Regions from separate parts of the Microbacterium sp. GbtcB4 genome, predicted to be linked through region 1. Evidence: riboswitches for the same ligand, from Rfam matches in the RefSeq annotation. Region 1 holds a riboswitch; the other holds the start of a gene.
What was found. Region 1 has a riboswitch for thiamine pyrophosphate ahead of thiM (hydroxyethylthiazole kinase). Riboswitches for the same ligand answer to the same signal wherever they lie in the genome.
Positions count from the first base shown of each region.

Region 2: linked by a shared signal. The riboswitch ahead of KVS71_RS11750 (ECF transporter S component) and the one ahead of thiM (hydroxyethylthiazole kinase) in region 1 are both predicted to bind thiamine pyrophosphate.

Region 1 covers NZ_JAGXJJ010000012.1:51,680-55,080, forward strand. The annotation lists gene pheT (phenylalanine--tRNA ligase subunit beta) at 1-237, shown strand, start outside; gene KVS71_RS16465 (NAD-dependent epimerase/dehydratase family protein) at 453-1,424, shown strand; TPP riboswitch at 1,432-1,525, shown strand; gene thiM (hydroxyethylthiazole kinase) at 1,516-2,364, shown strand; gene KVS71_RS16475 (bifunctional hydroxymethylpyrimidine kinase/phosphomethylpyrimidine kinase) at 2,361-3,401, shown strand, end outside.
Region 2 covers NZ_JAGXJJ010000006.1:177,559-180,959, forward strand. The annotation lists gene KVS71_RS11745 (ABC transporter ATP-binding protein) at 1-1,206, opposite strand, end outside; gene KVS71_RS11750 (ECF transporter S component) at 1,206-1,847, opposite strand; TPP riboswitch at 1,840-1,949, opposite strand; gene KVS71_RS20010 (D-alanyl-D-alanine carboxypeptidase family protein) at 2,020-3,401, shown strand, end outside.

The sequences.
Region 1 (3,401 bases):
GTGCCGGCAGGCGAGGTCCGCGCTGCTCTCGCCGAGGGCGCGGGTGCCCTGCTGGAGTCCGTCCGGCTGGTGGACGACTACCGCGGCGAGGGTGTGCCCGAGGGATCGAAGTCGCTGACGTTCGCGCTGCGCTTCCGCGCCGACGACCGCACGCTCACGGCCGCGGAGGCCTCCGAGGCGAAGATGGCGGGCGTCGCCGTCGCCGCGGACCGCTTCGGCGCCGCCCTCCGCGACTGATCGCGATGCCGCGCGGCTTCCTCGGGAGGTCGCGCGGCATCAGGCGTTCGCGCGGCATCAGGCGACAGCAGTGCCGGTGACCTGTACTCGCGTGATGGCCTGGGTTCGCGTGGTCGGCTGCGCGCGTGAGGGCCTGTGATCGCGTGAGGGCCTGTCCTGCTCCGCTCTGAGCGGAGGCCCTTCCCCCGAGTCGTCGATCCTGATGACATGGGCACATGACGGATGTGCTGATCCTCGGGGGAACCGGATGGCTGTCGGGGCGCATCGCCGCGCACGCGTTGGGAGCGGGAGCGTCCGTGACCTGCCTCGCCCGCGGCGGACGCCCGGCGCCGCCGGGAGCGACCCTCGTGCTGGCGGACCGGGATGAGGAGGCCGCCTACGATGTCGTCTCGCGCACCGATTGGGATCACGTCGTCGACGTCTCCTCCCGCGCCGCTCATGTCTCCGGGGCGGTCCGTGCGCTCGGCGACCGTGCCGCCCGGTGGACGTACGTCTCGTCGATGTCGGTGTACCGCGACGACGAGACCGTCGGGACGGACGAGTCGGCACCGCGGCACCCGGCGGCACAGGCCGGTGAGGACGACGACTACGCACGGCAGAAGGTCGCGGCGGAGGATGCCGTGCAGGCGAGCCTCGGCGACCGCGCGCTCCTCGTCCGTCCCGGCCTCATCGTCGGCGCCGGCGACCCCAGCGATCGCTTCGGCTACTGGGCGGCGGCGTTCCTCCGGGCGCTGGACGAGCCGGTGCTGCTCCCGCCCCTCGACGGGCGCACGGCGCAGGTCATCGACGTCGAGGATGTCGCCGCCTTCGTCGTGTCCGCCGCCGTCACCGGTACCGTGAACGCGATCGGCGACGTGCGCGAGCTGGACGACGTGCTGCGGACCGTGCGCGCGGCCACCGGACACACCGGGCCGCTCGTCGTCGGCACGGAGGAGCGTCTCGTCGCGGAGGGTGTCGCGTACTGGGCGGGGCCGCGCTCGCTGCCGCTGTGGCTGCCACCCGAGATGAGCGGATTCATGACCCGCTCGAACGCGCGGTATCGCCGCAGCGGAGGCACCCTCCGCCCCCTCGACGAGACGGCGGAAAGCGTCGTGGCGGACGAGCGCGATCGGGGAGTGGACAGGGAGCGCCGCGCCGGACTCACGCGGACGGAGGAGCGGGCGCTGCTCGACGCCTTCGCTCGCTAGACTGCGAGGCAGTGACACGGGGTGCCGCATCCGCGGCTGAGATCACACCCGTCGAACCTGATCTAGTTCGTACTAGCGAAGGGATGTCGCAATGAGCGATCCTGTGCGTCCGCAATCCGTCCTCGACCTCGCCGCCACGGCGGGAAGGCTGCGGGAGGAGGTCCGGGCTGCGCCGCCGTTGACGCACTGCGTCACGAACGCCGTCGTGACGGGCTTCACCGCCAACGTGCTGCTGGCGCTCGGGGCGGCGCCGGCCATGGTCGACATCGTCGGCGAGGCCGAGCCGTTCGCCGCTGCCGCCTCGGGGCTCCTCGTCAATCTCGGGACGCCGACCCCGGAGCAGCGGGAGGCGAGCAGGGAGGCCGTGGCCGGAGCGCGCGCCGCCGGCACGCCGTGGGTGCTCGATCCCGTCGCGATCGGCACCCTCCCGGTGCGGACGGCGCTGGCCCACGAGCTGGTCGCGCTGCGCCCGACCGCCATCCGCGGCAACGCGTCGGAGATCCTCGCGCTGGCCGGACACAGCAGCGGAGGCCGCGGTGTCGACGCGACGGACGGGACCGAGGCGGCGGCCGCGGCGGCGCGGGAGCTCGCCGTCCGGCACGGTTCCGTGGTCGCCGTCTCCGGCCCGGTCGATCTCCTCACCGACGGGGAGCGCGTGATCCGCATCGCGAATGGGCACGAGCTGCTCACGCGGGTGACCGGCGGCGGCTGCGCGTTGGGCGCGGTGATGGCGGCCTTCCTCGGGGCGGCCCGCGGCACCGGGACCGACGCGCTGACGGCGGTGGCCGCGGCGACCCTCGTCTACACGGTCGCGGCCGAGCAGGCGGCGGAGACCTCCCGCGGACCGGGCAGCTTCGCCGTCGGACTGCTCGACGCCCTGTCCGCCGTGACCCCGGCGGATCTCCAGGCCCGCGCCCGCGTCGAGGAGGAGGCCCGATGACCGTCGACCTGTCCCTCTACCTCGTCACCGATCGGTCGCTGTGCGGTGCTCGTGGGGTGGTCGAGACCGTCCGCGAGGCCGTGGCGGGTGGGGTCCGCATCGTGCAGCTCCGCGACAAGGAGGCGACGGACGAGGAGACGGTCGACCAGCTCCTCGCCCTGTCCGTGGCCATCGACGGTCGCGCGCTGCTCGTCGTGAACGATCGCCTCGACGCCGCCGTCGAGGCCCGTCGCCGCGGTGCCAGGGTGGACGGGGTGCACCTCGGCCAGGCGGATGCCTCGGTGCTCCGCGCGCGCGAACTTCTCGGCCCGGAGGCGCTGATCGGGCTCACGGCGAACACCGCTGCCCATCTCGATGCCGTGAACGCGCTTCCGCCGGGGACGGTCGACTACCTCGGCGTCGGCGTGATCCGGCCCACGCGCACGAAGCCCGACCATCCGGACCCGCTCGGCATCGACGGCTTCGCCGCGTTCGCCGCGCGCAGTGCGCTGCCGTGCGTCGCCATCGGCGGGGTGGACCTCGACGACACGGCGGCGCTGCGCGCGGCCGGTGCGGCCGGGATCGCGGTGGTCTCGGCGCTGTGCGCGGCAGAGGATCCCCGGGCCGCCGCCGCGGCCTTCCGTCGGCGGTGGCTCGGGCGGGCGGTGCCGCACGTGCTCAGCATCGCCGGCAGCGATCCGTCCGGCGGCGCGGGCATCCAGGCCGACCTCAAGGCGATCGCCGCGCACGGGGGCTACGGCATGGCCGCCCTCACGGCCCTGACCGCCCAGAACACGCAGGGCGTCCGCGCCGTGCACGTTCCGCCCGCGGACTTCCTGCGGGCGCAGCTCGACGCCGTCGGCGACGACATCCGCATCGACGCCGTGAAGATCGGCATGCTCGCGGACGTCGAGGTGATCCGGACGGTCGCCGCGTGGCTCCGGGCGACGCAGCCCCCGATCGTCGTGCTCGACCCGGTCATGATCGCCACCTCGGGGGACCGGCTGCTCCAGCCCGACGCGGAGCGGGAGCTCCGGGATCTGCTGTCCCTGGCGACC
Region 2 (3,401 bases), on a different contig from region 1:
GGCCCCCAGATGCGCCAGCCGCAGCCGGGCCAGCAGCTCGTCGATACGGGCCTCGATCTCGCCTTCGGGGAGGCCCAGGGCGCGGGGGCCGACCGCGAGCTCCTCGCGCACCGTCTTGCCGAGGAGCTGATGTTCCGGCTCCTGGAAAACCATCCCGATCCGCGTGAGGAGCTCGCGGGAGGCCCAGCGGATCGGGGACGGGTCCGCCCCCTGCGCGAGCACCGGGGCCGCGGACACGGCACCGCTGACGGGAGGGAGGAGTCCGGCGAGGGTCAGACCCAGCGTGGACTTGCCCGCACCGTTGGGCCCGGTGATCGCGACGGCTTCCCCCGCACGCACCTCCAGGTCGATGCCCTGTGCCACGGGGCGCCCCTTCACCCGTGCGACCGCGAGCCCGCGCGCCGACAGCAGCACCTCCCCGGGAGCCGTCCGCGGTGCCGGCGGCTCGGCGGGCGGTCGGCCGGGCACCCAGACGCCGTCCGCGGCCAGGCGCTCGCCCTGCGCGCCGAGCACATCCGCAGGAGTGCCGTCCGCCACCACCCCGCCGGCACCCAGCACGATCACCCGCGTGAGGAGCGGCAACCACACCTCGAGCCGATGCTCCACGACCACGAGGGTGGCGGGACGCGTGGCGAGCATCCGCTCGACGGCATCCCTGACCTCGCGCACGCCCTCCGGATCGAGGTTCGCCGTCGGCTCGTCGAGCAGCACCAGCCCGGGGCCCATCGCCAGCATGCCGGCCAGGGCGAGCCGCTGCTTCTGACCGCCGGAGAGCGCCGCGGTCGGGTGATCGAGCGGCACGTCCAGTCCGACGCCGGCCATCGCGGCCTCGACGCGGGGCCAGATCTCGGCACGCGGCACACCGAGGTTCTCGCACCCGAAGGCGACGTCATCGCCGGCACGGGCGAGGATCACCTGCGAGTCGGGATCCTGGAGCACGAGCCCGGCCCGCCCGCGGGTCGCCGCGGCGGGGTCGCCGCCGACGAGCAGCGCGCCTTCGCTCTCCCCCTCCTCCTCACCGCCGAGCACACCGGCGAGGCCGTGCAGCAGCGTCGACTTCCCCGCGCCGGAGGCGCCGAGCACGAGCACGCGCTCGCCGGGCTCGATGCGGAACGAGACGTCGCGCAGCGCCCAGGCGTGGCGGCTCGCGTGTCGCCAACCCCAGCCGCGGGCCTCGACGCCGGCGGGAGCGAACTGCGCGGACATCAGACGCGGACGCGCGCCTCGCGCCCGGAGCCGAAGCGGTCCAGAGCCCCGGTCGCCGCGATGCCGCGGGCGAGCACCCACGACAGCGCACCGGCGATGACCGCCCCGGAGATCACGGTGCTGAGGAGGTAGATCGTCGTGAAGGCGGGACCTGACCCGGCATACCAGAGGACGAGGTTGTTGATGCCGCCCGCGAGCGCGGCACCGGCCCCGGCGAGGATCGCGACGGGCAGCGACCAGCGGCGGTAGAAGAACAGCAAGAAGACCAGCTCGGCGCCGAGGCCCTGCACGAGACCCGCCTCGAGCGTGAGGAAGCCGCCCCACTGGTTGCCGATGAGCGCCGAGACGACGGCGGCCAGCAGCTCGACGTAGATCGCGGCACCCGCCTTGCGGATGATGAGCCCGCCGAGCACACCCGCGAAGAGCCACGGGCCGTCGAGGAGCCCTTGGAGGCCGGGAAGCAGCGGCTCGAGCATGGCCTTCGGCCCCAGGTATCCGACGTTCCAGGCCAGGAAGATCAGACCGGCGGCGACACCGAGGACGCTGGCGACGACGATGTCGATGACGCGCCAGCGCAGGTAGCCCCGCGCCGGAGCGGCCGTGGTGTTCCTCGACGGGGATGCGGACGTGGACGTACTCATGTGAACTCCTCCCTGCGCTGGCATGACCCAGATCAGGTTCGACGGTCGAAGCGCGATTCGCTCCCTCTCAGCCCGGCTCGCCGGACTCCCGTGGTTGTGCTGTCGATCCTACCGTCCGCGCGTCCCGCGCCGCGCACGGCGGATTCGGGGCCGGATTCGGTACCGTAAGCGAGTGACCGCTTCCGATCCCCCTGAAGAGGCGTCCGGCGGCGTGGGCGTCGACGCGCGGCCCGAAGACTCCGCACCCGCCTCTGCCGCGCCCGCGGACGATCAGCCGGGTCCGGTTCCGGAAGCTGCCGCGTGGGCCGATGCCTCGGCACCGCCGACCGCGCTGACCTGGGTGGACCCGTCGATCGTCGCTGCGGCGTCATCGACGCCCGAGTTCGATGCCTCGGCCGGCACGGAGGAGGAGACGGGATTGCTGCGCGACGCCCGGCTGCGCCCGGCGATTGCCGGACCCGGCCTGCTCGTCCCCCTCGGCGTCCTCGCCGGCCTCATCGCCTCTTACGCCGGCACCACGCTGCTCTGGCCGCTGCACGAGGTCGCCCCGACCGTCCAGGCGGTCGAGTTCACCCCGGTCGCCGCCCCCACCGCCGCGCTCGCCTGGCCGGCGGTCGGCGACGGGGCGGTCGGCATCGCCGGGATGACCACCGCGGCGTCGACCACCGCGCCGGTGAGCATCGCGAGCATCACGAAGGTCGTCAGCAGTCTCATGGTGCTGGACCGGCTGCCGCTGGCCCCCGGCGAACAGGGCCCGGAGTTCTCCTTCACCTACGCCGACAGCGTCCGTTACTGGGACTATCGGATCGCCAATCAGTCGGCGCTCGATGTGCCGGTGGGCGGAGTGCTGACCGAGTACCAGCTTCTGCAGGGCACCCTGCTCGGCTCGGCCAACAACTACATCGACCGGCTGGCGTCGGAGATCTGGGGGTCCGACCGCGAATTCGCCGCCGCGGCCGAGGTCTGGCTCGGCGAGCGCGGACTCTCCGGCATCACCGTGGTCACGCCGTCCGGATTCGACGAGCGCAACGTCGCCACCCCGGAGGCCCTCGTGGCCCTGGGCGAGATGGCGATGCGGAATCCGGTGTTCGCCGAGATCGTGGGTACCCGGTCCGTCGACCTGCCGGGGGCCGGGACGGTCGAGAACACGAACGGCATGCTCGCCGATCCGGGAGTCGTCGGCATCAAGACGGGCACCCTCGTCGGCTGGAACCTGTTGACCGCCAAGGACGTCGTCATCGGCGACGCGACGGTCCGGCTCTACGCCGCGGCATTGAACCAGGAGGACGACGAGGCGCGCCTCGCCCTCACCCGCGCCCTGTTCGCTCAGACGGAAGCGGCGTTGCAGGCCCAGGGCCCGGCCGTCCCGGCAGGCACGGTGGTCGGGCGCGTCCTCACCGTCTGGGGCGAGCGCGTCGATGTGGTCGCCGGTGAGGACGCCGATGTCGTGCTGTGGAACGGAGCGAGCGCGACGGCGACGCCGGTGTTCGATCTCGGGGAGGAACGCGAAGCGGACGGGACGGTCGGCACCCTGACCACGACCGGTCCCGTCGA